Regions from separate parts of the Marinomonas sp. 5E14-1 genome, predicted to be linked through region 1. Evidence: predicted binding sites of a transcription regulator. Region 1 holds the regulator's gene; each other region holds the start of a gene.

The links. Region 1 encodes FliA, which starts transcription of late flagellar genes. Its sites were predicted from a motif close to CTAAAGTTNNNNNNNNNNCNGCCGATA; they were not measured.
Region 2: the regulator FliA is predicted to act here: its motif matches at 1,985-2,011, upstream of flgM (flagellar biosynthesis anti-sigma factor FlgM).
Region 3: the regulator FliA is predicted to act here: its motif matches at 3,762-3,788, upstream of ABFY09_RS02195 (flagellin).

The regions. Positions count from the first base shown of each region.
Region 1 is NZ_JBDXMW010000002.1:5,360-10,691, reverse strand. It holds gene flhA (flagellar biosynthesis protein FlhA) at 1-1,088, shown strand, start outside; gene flhF (flagellar biosynthesis protein FlhF) at 1,189-2,475, shown strand; gene ABFY09_RS01655 (RNA polymerase sigma factor FliA) at 2,589-3,326, shown strand; gene cheY (chemotaxis response regulator CheY) at 3,370-3,762, shown strand; gene ABFY09_RS01645 (protein phosphatase CheZ) at 3,772-4,554, shown strand; gene ABFY09_RS01640 (chemotaxis protein CheA) at 4,567-5,332, shown strand, end outside.
Region 2 is NZ_JBDXMW010000002.1:137,746-143,077, forward strand. It holds gene ABFY09_RS02260 (protein-glutamate O-methyltransferase CheR) at 1-112, opposite strand, end outside; gene ABFY09_RS02265 (chemotaxis protein CheV) at 173-1,102, opposite strand; gene flgA (flagellar basal body P-ring formation chaperone FlgA) at 1,243-1,935, shown strand; gene flgM (flagellar biosynthesis anti-sigma factor FlgM) at 2,050-2,364, shown strand; gene ABFY09_RS02280 (flagellar protein FlgN) at 2,400-2,879, shown strand; tRNA gene ABFY09_RS02285 (tRNA-Arg) at 3,013-3,087, shown strand; gene arsH (arsenical resistance protein ArsH) at 3,351-4,055, shown strand; gene arsB (ACR3 family arsenite efflux transporter) at 4,066-5,082, shown strand; gene ABFY09_RS02300 (hypothetical protein) at 5,109-5,261, shown strand; gene ABFY09_RS02305 (ArsC/Spx/MgsR family protein) at 5,276-5,332, shown strand, end outside.
Region 3 is NZ_JBDXMW010000002.1:119,660-124,991, forward strand. It holds gene ABFY09_RS02190 (flagellin) at 1-285, opposite strand, end outside; gene ABFY09_RS02195 (flagellin) at 2,796-3,680, opposite strand; gene ABFY09_RS02200 (HD domain-containing phosphohydrolase) at 4,158-5,332, opposite strand, start outside.

The DNA of each region.
Region 1 (5,332 bases):
CTACTTCAGATAATATGCCTGCAGAAGTAAAAGATTTAAGTTGGGATGATGTTGCTCCAGTAGATATGCTTGGGTTGGAGGTGGGGTATCGGTTAATTCCATTGGTAGACAAAAGTCAGGGTGGAGAGCTTTTAGCAAGGATTAAAGGTGTGCGCCGTAAGCTGTCTCAGGACTTGGGTTTCTTGGTTCCCAGTGTGCACATTAGAGATAACTTAGATTTAATGCCTAATGCTTATCGAGTTACCTTGATGGGAGTGAGTTTGGCTGAGGCGGAGGTGCATCCGGATAAAGATTTGGCGATTGATCCTGGGCAGGTGTTTGGCACGATTGATGGTGTGCCAGGTAAAGATCCATCATTTGGTTTGGATGCTGTATGGATCGATCCAAAAAAGAGAGACCAAGCGCAGACTTACGGTTACACAGTAGTTGATGTTAGTACGGTTGTGGCGACGCATATAAACCAAATTATGTATAAGCATGCCTATGAACTAATTGGTCATGATGAAGTTCAGCAGTTGTTGAGCTTGTTGAAACAGTACAATCCAAAATTGGCGGAGGAATTAGTCCCAAACACTATTCCACTGAGTGTTCTTTTGAAAGTGTTACAGAACTTATTGATTGAAGGTGTGCCGCTTCGAGATATGCGGACCATCGCTGAATCTATTATGGGGGTGCAGCCTAAGACTCAAGATCCTATGATATTGACGGCCGCAGTTCGAACGTCTTTGTCTCGTTTAATTATTCAGACGTTGGCTGACGGTATAGAGGAAATTCCTGTTTTAACATTAGAACCTCAGTTGGAAAAAATGTTGATGCAAACGGTGCAGCAAAGTCAGCAGTCTGGTATAAAAAATGAAGAAGCGCTTATTTTAGAGCCGCAAATGGCTGAGCAATTACAAAATTCCTTGAAACAGTCTGCTGAGCAGCAAGAGGTAATGGGAAATACGCCGATTCTTATTGTATCTGCTCCAATTAGGCCAATGTTGGCGCGATTTATGCGTTACGGTATGGTAAATATGTCTGTGCTTTCATATCAAGAAGTGCCAGATCACAAACGTATTACTGTGGTTGGTGTAATTGGGCAATAAGTTTGATGATTTGACAGATTAATAGTATCTATATTTATTTGAATCTTTCGGGTAAGCTATGGATTTGTAAGAAAAATATACTGGAAGGATTAAGTTATTCATGCAAATTAGGCGGTTTAGAGCTCCTGACATGCGGCAAGCGATACGAAAGGTACGCGATGCTGTAGGTCCTGATGCTGTTATTTTATCAAATCAACGTCTTCCTACCGGAGAGATAGAGATTGTTGCCGCTTTGGATTACGACGGTTCCCTCCCTTCTAATATGTCCTCTAAACGTCCTGTATCCAATCACTTGCCTGAACGTCGCACGCCAAGCTCTGAATACCTAGAGCGTATAGAGCAAGCTAAAAAACAGCCTCCCAAAGAAGAGTCTGTGTCTGATGGTGAAAGTCGGGCTAAGCCTTCTTACTATTTTGAAATGCCGCCTCTATCAGAAGATAAGACAGATCCTAAAGTTGAAGAAACACTATCTATTCGCAATGTTGATAATGAGCGGCAGATGCGTGAAATGGAGCTGGAATTAAAAAATGTTCGAGTTATGTTGGATCGTCGTCAGCAAGAAGAGGGCCGAGCGGATGCTAAGGTTGGTTCCGCTGAGATTAAAGCTCGTCAACAGCTACAGGGGTTAGGTTTATCTGATTTTGTTGTTTCTAGACTGATAGATGATATTGATCTAAAAGGTCGAGAAGACGATTGGAATCGATTGCTTGCGAATTTAGCAGACTATATACCTGTACGTTCTAGCTCTAGTGAGCTTCGAGGTTGTATTGCCTTTATGGGGCCAACAGGCGTAGGTAAAACCACCTCTATTGGTAAAATTGCGGCTCAGCATGTTTTAAAATATGGCCCTGATGGTGTGGTTTTAATAACAACGGATACTTATCGAATTGCAGCGCATGAGCAATTAAAAACATTTGGCCGTATTTTAAATGTTCCAGTTGAGGTGGTAAGTGAATACTCAGATTTAAATGACGTTTTGGCAAAATATGCGGATTACCCGTTAGTGCTTGTTGATACAGCTGGTATGAATCCAAGGGATTCTAACCTTGAACGTCAGCTTCTAATGATGAAACGTGCGAGACAAAACTTGAAGAAACTTTTAGTCTTGCCTTGCACTAGTCAAAGGCAAGTATTAAAAACTGTTGTTGAAATTTACTCTCAAGTTCAATTAGATGGTTGTGTTTTAAGTAAATTAGATGAATCTGCTTCTCTTGGAGAAGCCATTAGTGTGGTAATCGAAGAAAGCTTACCTGTTGTTTATATTGCCGACGGCCAACGTATCCCTGATGATATTGAACCTGCTCGTGCGCATAATTTAATTAGTCGAGCGGTTTATACGGCTGAACATTATAGTCAACTATATGGCTCATTAAAATATGGCGGGTAGAAAGGTATGGTAGTTAGTAAAAATATGTTATTACTGAAAGCGCTGCGTCAAACAATGTAGTACAGTTAGTTGACGCAACTAACTTAAATAGTGAAGGTTGCCTAGAATATTTTATGCAGACCAAGAATGGATATAATACATACTCAAAAAAAGCGACGCTTTCAATTGATGCGATTGTCGAACAATATGGGTATTTAGTAAAAAAAATCGCATACCATTTACTGGCTCGTTTGCCTGATAGCGTGGATGTCGATGACTTGACTCAAGCTGGTATGATGGGGTTGATCGAAGCTTATAAACGGTTTGAATCGACGAAAGGGGCCAGCTTTGAGACCTATGCTGGTATTCGCATTCGTGGCTCTATGATGGACGAAGTTCGGAAATCTGATTGGGCACCTCGTTCTGTGCGCAGAAATGGTAGAGCAGTCACTAATGCCATTAAAGAATTAGAAGCGACTCTTGGTCGTGAAGCAGGCGATACTGAAATAGCTGCACATATGGGAATAGGGATTGATGAATATCATGAGATGATACAGTCCTCTATGTCGACCCAGTTGTTTAGTTATGAAGAAATGTTGGATTCTGACACGAATAATTTGGAAAGCTCAGAGTCTGAATTTGAAAACTCTCCTTATTCACTTGTTGAAGAAGTTGGTTTTCAAAGTGAATTAGCAAAAGAAATAGAAAATCTTCCAGAAAGGGAAAAATTAGTATTATCTTTATACTATAATGAAGAGCTGAATTTAAAAGAAATTGGTGCTGTACTAGGTGTCAGTGAATCAAGAGTTAGTCAGATACATAGCCAAGCGGCTATGAGGTTGCGAGCTCGACTAAGTAATTGGCGAGATTAAATTATGTATTATGGAATATTACCTTTAAGGTGTGGAGGTTGCATTGGATAAAAATATGAAAATCCTAATTGTTGATGACTTCTCGACAATGAGACGAATCATCAAAAATTTGTTACGGGATTTAGGGTTTACCAATACAGTTGAAGCAGATGATGGAACGACAGCGCTGCCGATACTTCAAGCTGGGTCTATTGATTTCCTTGTGACGGATTGGAATATGCCGGGCATGACAGGAATTGAGTTACTTCGAGCAGTGAGAGCGGATGAAAAATTAAAAACGATTCCTGTTTTAATGGTAACGGCTGAAGCTAAGCGTGACCAAATTATTTCAGCTGCTCAAGCTGGTGTAAATGGTTATGTTGTTAAGCCTTTTACTGCCGTCGCTTTGAAAGAAAAAATTGAGAAAATATTTGAACGAATAGACGCTGCGAAATAGGAATTTTGGATGTCAAATGAATTGGGGTCTGGACTAGTGGAATTTGAAAGCCTAGTTAAAGATGGTGCTGTAGAGCTTCAAAAACATATCGAAGTCGGAGATTTTGATGGTGCAATCAAAATAATCCAAGAGTTAAGTGAAGCTCGACATAATAGCTTTTATAATGAAGTGGGTTTTTTGACGCGAAGTCTTCATGATGCCATTCGTGATTTTCAGGTTGATTCAATGGATTTGGTGTCAGGAGAAGGTGAAGCCACAACCAAAATCACAGACGCTTCAGATCGACTGAATTATGTGATTGAAACAACCAGTGCTGCCGCTAACAAAACCATGGATATGGTGGATGGTAGTGTTCCTGTCGCCAGTGAATTACAAATCCGAGCTAAAGAGTTGCGTAAAGATTGGGGGCGTCTAATTCAAAGAGACTTGACGCCACAAGAGTTTCGCGATTTGTACAAGCGAATTGATGTGTTTTTAGCATATGCTGATGAAAGCGCAACAACCTTGCATTCAAACCTCAACACGATTCTTCTAGAGCAAGGTTATCAAGATCTAACCGGTCAAGTAATTGCTAGAGTGAATGATTTAATTCGAGATGTAGAAGAAAAATTAGTACATCTCGTCGCTGTTGCTGGACGCGTTGATAGTATCTCCGGAATTGAGCACCAAGAGAAAGAGTCTGATCACGATGATACTCGTGGTCATGGCCCAGCTATTAATAAACAAAACAACCCAGAAGTATTGAATAGTCAAGACGAAGTAGACGACTTGCTATCAAGTCTTGGTTTCTAGAAGGGGCTAAGGATGAGTTTTGAAGTCGATGAAGAAATTTTACAGGATTTTTTGGTAGAAGCTGGAGAGATCTTAGAGCAGCTTTCTGAACAATTAGTAGATTTAGAACAGAACCCTGATGATAAAGCATTGCTTAATGCAATATTCCGTGGTTTCCATACGGTAAAGGGTGGTGCAGGATTTCTACAGTTAACTGCTTTGGTTGACTGTTGTCATTACGCTGAAAACGTTTTTGATATTTTAAGGAATGGTCAGCGTAAAATAGACTCTGATTTAATGGACATTGTTTTACAAGCACTCGATGCTGTAAATGAAATGTTCGATACTGTTCGTTCAGGTGGTGAGCCTGAACGAGCGTCCCCTGAATTAATTTCGGCATTAAGTGCCTACGCTACACCTCCAACTGAAGAAGAGTTGGCTGGAGCGGATGAAGATGAAGGCGTTGAAGAGTCAAGTGAACCTGCCAAATCTGATGACACTACAATTGATTTAGATGATGAAGATCAAAGTTCTAATGCTTCGGGTGAAGAAGTTGATATTTCTGATGATGAATTTGAGTCTTTACTCGATGCTTTAGGTGATACTGACGCTTCTTCTGATAATGAGCCTAAAACTGATGCTAGTGATGACATCTCAGAAGATGAATTTGATACGCTTCTGAATCAGTTGCATGGTAGCGGTGCTCCAGGTATTTCTGATGATCCAGTGGTTGAAGAAAAGCCAGATTCAGCTGCATCTGATGAAATTACAGAAGGTGAGTTCGAAGCCTTGTTGGATA
Region 2 (5,332 bases), 130 kb from region 1:
TAGCCACCAAATATTGCTTATTATCGCTAAGGGATATACCACATACCTTTTGAAGGTATTCCTTAAACCTAATATATCCATTAGGTGTGATTACATTTGTACTACTGAGCATTAAAACTCCATATATGGTAGAAGCCCATTAAATAAAACCAACCGAAAAGGAGCCTACCGACTATTCCGTTTGAGCCTGTACTGTTTCTATTGCTAATCGAGCCAACTCATCTGGCTGAAATTTTGCCAAAAAGCCATCTGCCCCAACTTTCTTTACCATCGCCTCGTTGAAAACACCACTTAATGATGTATGAAGCAGGATAAATAAATCTTGTAAGCGGCTATCGTTCCGAATCGCGGTTGTTAGGGTATAACCATCCATTTCAGGCATCTCAATATCTGAAATCACCATGGAAAATACCTCTGTAATATCTTTGCCTTCAGCCACTAGACTTTCAAGATGATCAAGCGCTTCACGACCATCATGCAAGACAGTTGTCTCAAAACCCACCTGCTCCATACAACGCTTAATCTGTTTACGAGCAACAGAGGAGTCATCTACAATCAGAATGTGGTGTTTTTTTGCATTTTCTTGAACGCTATCATCCACAATGCCAGCAGATATATCCTGACGGGTTGGCGCCACCTCAGAAAGAATTTGCTCAACATCGAGGATTTCAACCATCTCTTTCTCTACCTGACATACAGCTGTCAGATAATTATCATTAGACAAACCTTTTGGTGGTGGCTGAATATCACTCCAGTTCATATTTACGATTCTTTCTACGCCACGCACCAAGAATCCCTGTATACGACGATTGTATTCAGTAATTATGACAAAGCATTGATCAATATTTTCAATCGGGCTTGCACCTGTCGCCAATCCTAGGTCTAAAATGGGAATTGTTCCGCCACGAATATGAGCCACACCTCGAACAACATGTGAGCTATGAGGCATAGAGGTAAGTTTAGGGCATTGAAGAATTTCCTTCACCTTAAAAACATTGATACCGTAAAGATGCTTACCGTTTAAGCGGAATAATAACAGTTCTAGTCGGTTTTCACCTACCAACTGCGTACGTTGATTAACAGTATCCAAAACTCCAGCCATAAACGCCTCCAAAATGTGCAAACATCATACTGAGGTATCACCTCATAATTGTTAAGTTACATCATCCAATGATAAAGTGATTTATCAGATTTTACTAACTATCTTATTTATAACGTAATAATAAACAAAGAGAGCTAATCATGCGAATCATAAGGCTAACAATAGCCTTCTTTTACTTCCAAGCAAGTTTAATATTTGCAGAATCTATTGAAAAGCAAATTAATCACTACATAAACCAAGTAGAGATACCTCGATTACTAGAAATATATCCAGAAGCCGATGTTGCCGTTTCTTTGAATAACCTAGCAGCATTAAATTATTTACCTATCTGCGAAGCTGGCACCATTATAGTTACAAATCAAAGGCCTGAGGCCGATAAGCGCACAACTTATGAAGTTAGCTGTGATTCACCTGTATGGAAATCCTACGTACCAGTTACTCAATTCATCACTATTCCAGCAATCAAAACTATTTCCCCCATCAATCGAGGACAAGAAATAAACAAAACTAACACGGGTGTTGGCGATGTTGATATATCAACTTTAAGAGGCCAAGTTTTTACGGCAAAGAATCCACCTTACGGCCTGATTGCCTCACGCAACTTACGCATCAACACCTATATAACAGATAATTTGACCAACCAACCGACCTTAGTTAAAAAAGGCGACCTAGTGCTTATTACAGCAAGCAATGGGAACATTATAGTCAAGATGAACGGTGTTGCTTTAGAAAACGGCACAAAAGGACAACAAATACGTGTAAAAAACACCAGTTCTGAACGAATTGTATACGCCAAAGTTGTAACTAGCAGTGAGGTTCTTGTAAACTATTGAACATAGACACGTTGGCATACAATTAATTCTTTTTTATTTTTGATTACCACTAAAGTTTTTAGAGACATAGCCGACAATATAGACAGGCAAATCATAAAAGGGCGGAAAAACCCAATGGCAATACATTTAACAGGTCTATCAAACCAAGGCACCATCACTAAAAGCGAACGTTCGCAGAAAGATGATGTGGCAGGGAGCGCAACTGAAAAACAGAGCGCAGTAAAAAGTAGCGGAACGTTAGCTGATGACACAGTAAAATTAAGTGGTACAGCACAAACACTACAAAGCCAACAGTCTAAGATCGGTGACTTACCAGATATCGATATGGATAAAGTGGAACAAATTAAAAAAGCCATTTCTGCAGGTGAATACAAAATAAATAGCCAGCAGCTAGCGAACAATATGGCTTCTATGGATTCTCTTTTCTAAACTGTTAATCACTTAGGTTTTAAACGGTTTAACTTATGATTCCAATTGCATCCATATTTACCAGAAGCAAAGAGACTCTCGAAAAGCTCTCTATGCTTCTGGATGACGAGCGCCTTGCTTATAGCGCCTCAGACAGCCAAGTAATCATAGATCTATCCGCACACAAGCAAGCTTTGCTTGATGAAATGAACCAACTTAATGAGAAAAGAGTAAACATGCTCATTAAGTTCGACATTATAGATAGAAAAAAACCAACCGAAGAAGAGTTTAAGAACTGGTTAGACCAACAAGACAGCTCTATGGATGACGTTCGTCTACTCATGAGGGAATGTGAAAGCCTACTTAGAACCTGCAAGACAAAAAACAACACCAACTCTCGCATTCTAAATACACTGCAAAAACGCAACAAACATTTATTTGAGCTTCTACAAGGCCATAGTGGAAAAAACAAAGTGTATACTGCTCGTGGCTCGACTCGCCCAATCAGCAGTAAACAAACACTGGGCAAGGCTTAAACCAACTTAGTTAAATCTAACAATACCTTTTCTCACTACTCCTTTTACAAGGAAAAATCCTCTTTATAAACAATTAATTAACAATCATTAGGTTTAACCCAAAAATGAAAAATGATATAGTCACTCGCGAAGTGTCTCTGTAGTTAAATGGATATAATAGACCCCTCCTAAGGGTTAGTTGCAGGTTCGATTCCTGCCAGGGACACCACACTCTTGTAAATACCCTCCTCTCTGCGCTATCAAAAACTTCTCTGAGATTTCATTTACTTATCTTTCAAATCAACAACAGCAAAAAACTGACATATCTAAGGTTTATAGTTATCAGTCTATCGGGTTCATTTAATCTACCTAATGAAAAAGCATTGACCAAACAAACAGCATATGTGAAATTTCATATATTGTTATTCATATATAAAGCCAGATTCAAATTACTGATTATTTGAACGGCTACACCCAATAGAAGCACCTAACATGAATCTGCCTAACATCAACAAAGACTCTTTCCACCTTCCTGATGTGGATAAAATGAAAACCTCTTCACTTCCACACAAACCTCGAATATTGCTTTTATACGGCTCATTAAGAGAACGATCCTTCAGCCGTTTAGTCGTTGAAGAATGTGCAGAACTACTTAAAGCTTACGGTGCCGAAACACGTATTTTTGACCCTCAAGGTTTACCTCAGCCAGACACAGAAGATGAATCTCATCCTAAAGTTAAAGAATTGAGAGAATTAATGATTTGGTCAGAAGGCCAAGTTTGGTGCTCACCAGAGCGCCACGGTTCAATGACCAGCATCTTCAAAAGCCAAATTGATTGGGTTCCACTGAGTATTGGCGGTGTTCGCCCAACTCAAGGAAAAACATTGGCTGTTATGCAGGTATGTGGCGGCTCTCAGTCATTCAACACAGTCAATCAAATGCGAATCCTAGGACGATGGATGCGCATGGTGACCATCCCTAACCAATCCTCTGTCGCAAAAGCCTTTTTAGAATTTGAAGAAGATGGCCGTATGAAGCCCTCCCCTTACTACAATCGAATCGTCGATGTGATGGAAGAACTGATGAAATTCACTTTATTAATGCGAGACAAAAAAGAGTACTTTGTAGATCGTTACTCAGAGCGATCGGAAAGCGCAGAACAACTTAGCGAACGCGTTAATCAAAAATCATTATAAGGAGTTTTTCATGGGACTTTTTGAGCGTTATTTATCTGTATGGGTCGGCCTAGCGATTTTAGCTGGAATTGGGCTTGGCCATTTAGTGCCTGACGTATTCGGCGTAATTGCGACATTCGAATACGCACATGTGAACATTGCAATCGCCATCTTAATTTGGCTGATGATTTACCCAATGATGGTACAAATCGATTTCTCGTCCATCAAAGATGTAGGTAAGAAACCAAAGGGATTAGTATTAACTCTTATCATTAATTGGTTAATCAAACCCTTTTCCATGGCCTTTTTAGGTTGGTTGTTTTTCAAAGTTCTCTTCATTGATTGGGTTGATCCAAGCACTGCGACAGAATACATCGCAGGTATGATTTTACTTGGCGTTGCTCCTTGTACTGCCATGGTATTTGTATGGAGCCAAATGACCAAAGGCGATGCGAACTACACACTTGTTCAAGTATCCATCAACGATATCATTATGATATTTGCCTTTGCGCCTATTGCTGGCTTTTTACTGGGCGTAACCGATGTAACCGTGCCTTGGGAGACACTGTTATTGTCCGTTGTGCTGTATGTTCTTATCCCTCTCGTTGTTGGCGCCTTAACTCGCAAAAAGCTCGATAAAAACAATGACCACTCTAAGCTTGATAATTTCCTTGGGAAAATGAAGCCTTGGTCAATCATTGGTTTGCTTGCAACAGTAACACTTTTATTTGGTTTCCAGTCCAACACGATTCTTTCTAAACCTGAAGCGATTGTGCTGATTGCCATCCCTTTACTAATTCAGACTTATGGGATTTTTGCCATCTCCTACTGGCTCGCCAAAGCCATGAAATTGCCACACAATATCGCAGCGCCAGCTTGCATGATCGGCACTTCAAACTTCTTTGAACTGGCTGTCGCGGTGGCCATTTCTCTGTTTGGCCTTCATTCAGGAGCAGCGCTTGCTACTGTGGTGGGCGTTCTTGTAGAAGTCCCAGTCATGCTGTCTTTAGTTTGGTTTGCCAACCGAACTCAACACTGGTTCAAGTAAAGCATTGATTATAAAGGAGTTATAACATGATCGTGATCTACCATAACCCTGACTGTGGTACATCTCGAAACGTTTTAAATGTCATTCAAGCTGCAGGCTACACGCCAACCATCATTGATTATCAACAGGAAGGTTGGACGAAAGCACAGCTGCAAGGCTTTTTTCCGCAGCAAATCTAACACCAAGAGAGGCATTGCGTACGATAAAATCACCCACTGAGGAATTAGGGCTTTTATCCCTTGAGGTTTCT
Region 3 (5,332 bases), 110 kb from region 1:
CAAAGTACGCATACGTTGCAACATACTTGTTGTTTCGTCCAAAGCACCTTCAGCAGTTTGCGCTACAGAAATACCATCGTTCGCATTACGTACTGATTGGTTAAGACCATTAACCTGAGAAGTCAATCGATCCGAGATTTGAAGGCCTGCGGCATCATCTGCAGCGCTGTTGATACGCTGACCAGAAGACAAACGCTGGAAAGAGACATCTAAGTCATTACTAGAATTCATCAACGAACGCTGCGCATTTAAAGATGAAGTATTTGTATTTACGTAAAGAGCCATCATAGCCTCCTAAATTTTCATTAAATCCTGCAAAGAAGCAGATCGTATTAAGGTTTTCGACAAGAGTTTGAAAACCTTTAGTCAATTTCGGAAAATAATTTCCTAAAGTCGGAAAAAACCTTCCTAATATTCGGCAAAAATATGCCTAACTAATTGTTTTAAATAAACTTAAAGCAATTAAATCTTTTTTCTCTTTTTTTTATGAAAAATGCATTTTTCTCATTAGAATCATCATTTCTCATACAAAAAAGAGCATTTATCCGGGTTATTTTGTCTAGCCAGCACTTCCAATAAACAAAAAAACTGACTAAACCAAACCGCCACCGAAACAATCCGCCACCCTCCCTTTCTGTCAAACTCCAAAAAAGGCAAGAAGGCGCCTCACCAGAACAAAAAGCATCCGCTTTTTGCCATAAAGATTATCCTTCCATCACCGCCTCAATTTCACAGTGGCTAAAGCGTTTCTAAACTCAAAAAACACACCTAGAATTAACAACAGACAGCTACCGAAATTTTGTGTTTTGCCCTCGCGAGCATCATCAATACTCAAGAGCTAAAATCCTCATCAAGTAGACATTTACCCTGCGTAATCATGTTTCTTTTTGACTAGCTATTTTCAATACACGGATTTATCCGTCTAAACCTACTTTTCAAAGAACACAAAAAAACTATTTAGTAATAAGTCCTAAAAAGTGATTTGTGGATTTCCCACTTTTTAGTCAACACTGTCCCGCTAATAACTTTTTCCACTAGCAACCCGAGCCACTTTTGAGATCGATAAAAATAGGCGACAAATGCTCTGCCACAAGCGCGAGTCACAACAAAACTTTCACTCAAACCATCAAAATAAATCGCCCAATTCAACAGTCCAAATCCACTCACATATTTCAGATACAGAGCAGCTATAAGCATTAACGACTTACAGCCGCACAAAGCTCCATAAAAAAGACATCAATGTTCGCTTTGCAAAAATGTTCGGTCTGCAAAAAATAGATTTTTCACAAGCACAGCTAATATCAAGACAACTCAGTGACTCACTCATCTAGATAGGCTTTTCAAATACAGCCATTCGCTTACACATAAGCCAGCCTTCAGCTTTAAGCCAAACATTCACTTATCTCGCGATGATGGCCTTTAACAAACATGATCTTGTGAACGCTCTGCACTCCAGCTTCCAACCGTGCAGAACATACGTGCCAAATAATCTAGCCATAAATCACACACAGTTCTCATCTAGGCCATTTAACGGATCAACCAGTAAACCGAGCTTAAAACCATTAGCAGTATTCCTGGAACAAACGGACAACAAGCATTTAAGCCTCACAAACATCGAGCATTCCACCCAAAGCACCTAAGCCTGCCGCTTCCCGAAATCGAGCCAAGCAATAAAGCACATAACACTGTTTTTAAAGCGTACGAACCCATTCATCTGACTGCGCCTTTTTAGACACACCCAAGTCGTCATACAAAATGCTCTTAAGCCTTGGGGCAAACATGCATCTGTCCTCTGTGGTTTTCTTTAATCATCAATATTTTTCTAATAACCTGTACTCCAATCTTTTTCTGCTTAATAAAAAGCCATCAAAAAAGTCGTTATAAAAATGAACAACAAAGCATTCAATTAAGCCTTTGACATAACCCGTAAGAAACGCGAATCAAATCCACTAACAATGCTTCCAAACACAGAGACGCAGGCAAACACTTACATTTCACGATCATGCAAAAGCCTCACAAAAAAGACCTAGATTTGTCGCGTACTAGTATTGGTTCTGCAAAAAACTGCGCTTTGCAAACATCACTTCCATCAAGGCAAGCGGACTCATTCATCGGAATGTGCTTTTTAAAACACACCCAAACCATTAGATGTAAAAAGCTCTTTAGCCCTCGGCTAAACATGCTCTTACGCTTCCATGATTTTTCTTAACCATCTTTGTCTTATGAATAATCTGTACTCCAATTTTTTTAGCATTAGCCAAAAGCACAACACCTTGTTGTAGCCAAGCTTCAGCAATAAAATATTTTTGTGGGCTCAAATAGCCAAGAACGCGCAACATTCCTCAAAATGAAACATGGCACTCGCTCAAAGACCTTCCCCCTTAAAACTGCTTTTACTGGTCAACTCGCCACCCCTTGGCTAAAACAAACAAGTGATGAAAAAGTGTTGCTTCAATAAAAAACTCTAAGATTCTTCTTACCGTTACGTTGCATAAGAAGTTCATATCAAAGTCAGCCAAGGGCAAAAAAACGGTTACCTTTCTTAATCAACCTAACGCCATAGCTCTCTTTGATATAAACCTCACTCTTCCCTTTTCTCCTTTAAAACATTCCCTAAACAGTGGAAAAACCAATATTTAGGTAAAAAAATGCCGGGTGAAAAAATCCACCCGGCTTAAAAGGCACCTCTAGGAGAGAGAAGTAGCCTGATTCCCGAGACAATACTCGAATATTTTGAATAAGCAGCAGTCTAGTGCTGCTTTACATCATCCTGTTTTATTTAATTATTTATCAAATTAGTTCCCTAAAAGAGATAACGCTGTTTGTGGACGCTGGTTTGCCTGAGACAGAACGGTACTACTCGCCTGTTGCAAAATTTGCGTACTTGTTAGATTTGCAGTCTCCGCTGCAAAGTCAGCATCTCGCACTCGAGCTCGAGCAGCTGAAACATTCTCAGCAATGTTACTCAAGTTAGTAATGGTTGAACTGAAACGGTTTTGTATCGCACCTAACTCTGCTCGCTTATAGTCCACCGCTGCAATCATCGAGTCGATAATCGCGATCATACTTTGCGCGTTTACTATCGTTGATACAGATGCCGTGGTTTCACTCACTTGGGAAGATGCCTGGTTTGATAGGCCAGACATGGTAAAACCATTATTTGCCTGATAATCAATCGAGTTATTTGGCCCACCAAACTCCATCGTAAAACTGATTGTTTGGTTTGCATCCGCACCTACCTGGAATATCCCTTCATAAGTACCGTCGAGCAAGTTAGCACCACCGAATGTTGTTGTATCAGCGATTCGATTAATCTCTTTAGATAGCTGCGCCATTTCTTGCTGTAGTGCCACACGATCTTTGTCTGAGTTAGACCCGTTTGCCGCCTGAATAGACAAGGTACGCATACGCTGTAGCATGTTAGTTGTTTCGTCTAAGGCTCCCTCTGCCGTTTGCGCTAGAGAGATACCATCGTTTGCATTTCGTACAGATTGGTTCAAACCATTAATCTGTGAGGTCAAACGATCGGAAATTTGAAGACCCGCAGCATCATCTGCTGCACTGTTAATTCGACGACCAGAAGATAAACGTTGAAAGGACGTATCAAGGTCTCGACTGGAGTTATTCAACATACGCTGAGCGTTCAGCGAGGACACATTAGTATTTACGTATAAAGCCATTTTTTCTCTCCTAAAAATATTTTATTATCGAGACAACCTTTTGATTTAATTATATATTTGGTTTTTGTCTCTTATTAAAGTTATCGACACCTTAGCGTTGACCTTTAATATTTTTTTTGATTTTTTTCATGTTTCAAAGCTTTCTAAAACATAAAAAAGCGTCACTCAAAGTTATCGTGCAAGAGGTCAATAACTTTAAAAATAAAGGCAAAAAAAAGCGTAAATAGATGAAAGAAATCAAAATGCGAAAAAAACTAAGAAAAAACACATAGAACACTAAAGTTTTTAGAAAATCGGCCTCAATTATCAGCTCAAAAAGCGGACAAACTGATCGAAAATGAGACTCTATAAGAGTAGAAATCACAGAAAAGAAAAACGCAAAAAACAAGTTTTACACAAAAAGTAAGACATAAACGATGAACGGTGAACGGTGAACGGTGAACGGTGAACGGTGAACGGTGAACGGTGAACGATGAACTATGATATGTGATCGATAAATTGCAACTTCAGAGACTGAGGGTCAACTTCTTTCTCTATCACCACTTCAGTTCTCAAATTAGCAGACTTATTCAATTCAATATCTGACGGCTCAATAAAGGACTTATTCGTTAGACTGTAAACTTGGCGCACTAAAGAAGGCTGAAAAGCTTTATTTAATGTCAGAACAAAACCAACTCGGCCATTCGATAAGGCAACACAAGAGCCCACTGGTACACTGCCTATATGCTTCAGGAATACACTCAATAATTCTTTATCGAATGCCAAGCCTGATTCATCGCGCATTTTCCTCCAAGCCTTAATCGGCCCCATAGAAGGCTTATGAGGTTGCTCGGAAGTCATTGCATCATAAGCATCAACAATGGCCGCAATCTTTCCATAAACGGAAATTTCTTTATCCTGCTTACCTTCAGGGTAGCCAGTGCCATCCATTTTCTCATGGTGGTCATACAGCATTTGGTAAACTGCTTTTGGAATACCTTCACACTTTTGCAAGATTTGTTCACCAAACTGTATGTGTTTGCGAAACAAATCAAATTCCCCAGAAGTCATCTTTGTTGTTTTAGACATCATTGCACTAGGTAAGCGGAAACGCCCTAAATCAAACAATAAGGCACCAAGACAAATAACCTCTATATAAGCGTTAGAAAGTTTCAAAGCCTTCGCAAAGTGAACTCCAAGAACTGCCATTCCCATAGCATGTTGCTCTAAATAGATAGAAGCGTCTTTGATATGGCGAATTGCCATTAAGGAAAAATTATTGCGTGTATGAGATTCAATTAGACGACGACAGAATTTCATCAGCTCAAGTATCTCTAATTGTTCACCTCGCTTGAACAACTCAACTTGCGCTGATAACAAGAGGTGCCCATCTTTGAACAACTTAAAAGCTGTTACTGTTTCACCATCAAATGAGGTTGGAATATATTTACTTTCGATATGCTTTTGTTGAGCTGTAGATGCCTTTATATCATTTCGGGTCACTTCAGCTGAAAGTTTGAGAGTTTCTGACGCTGATACTTCAGAAATATTTTCTGCTTCTGTTTCATTGCTCATACGAGCTTTATAGCTAAGAATATAATCTCTAGTATGTTCGTTTAGTTCTTGTCGAAGATAACGAAATAAACTCTGCTTTCTGGTGTGCTTCGTACGTA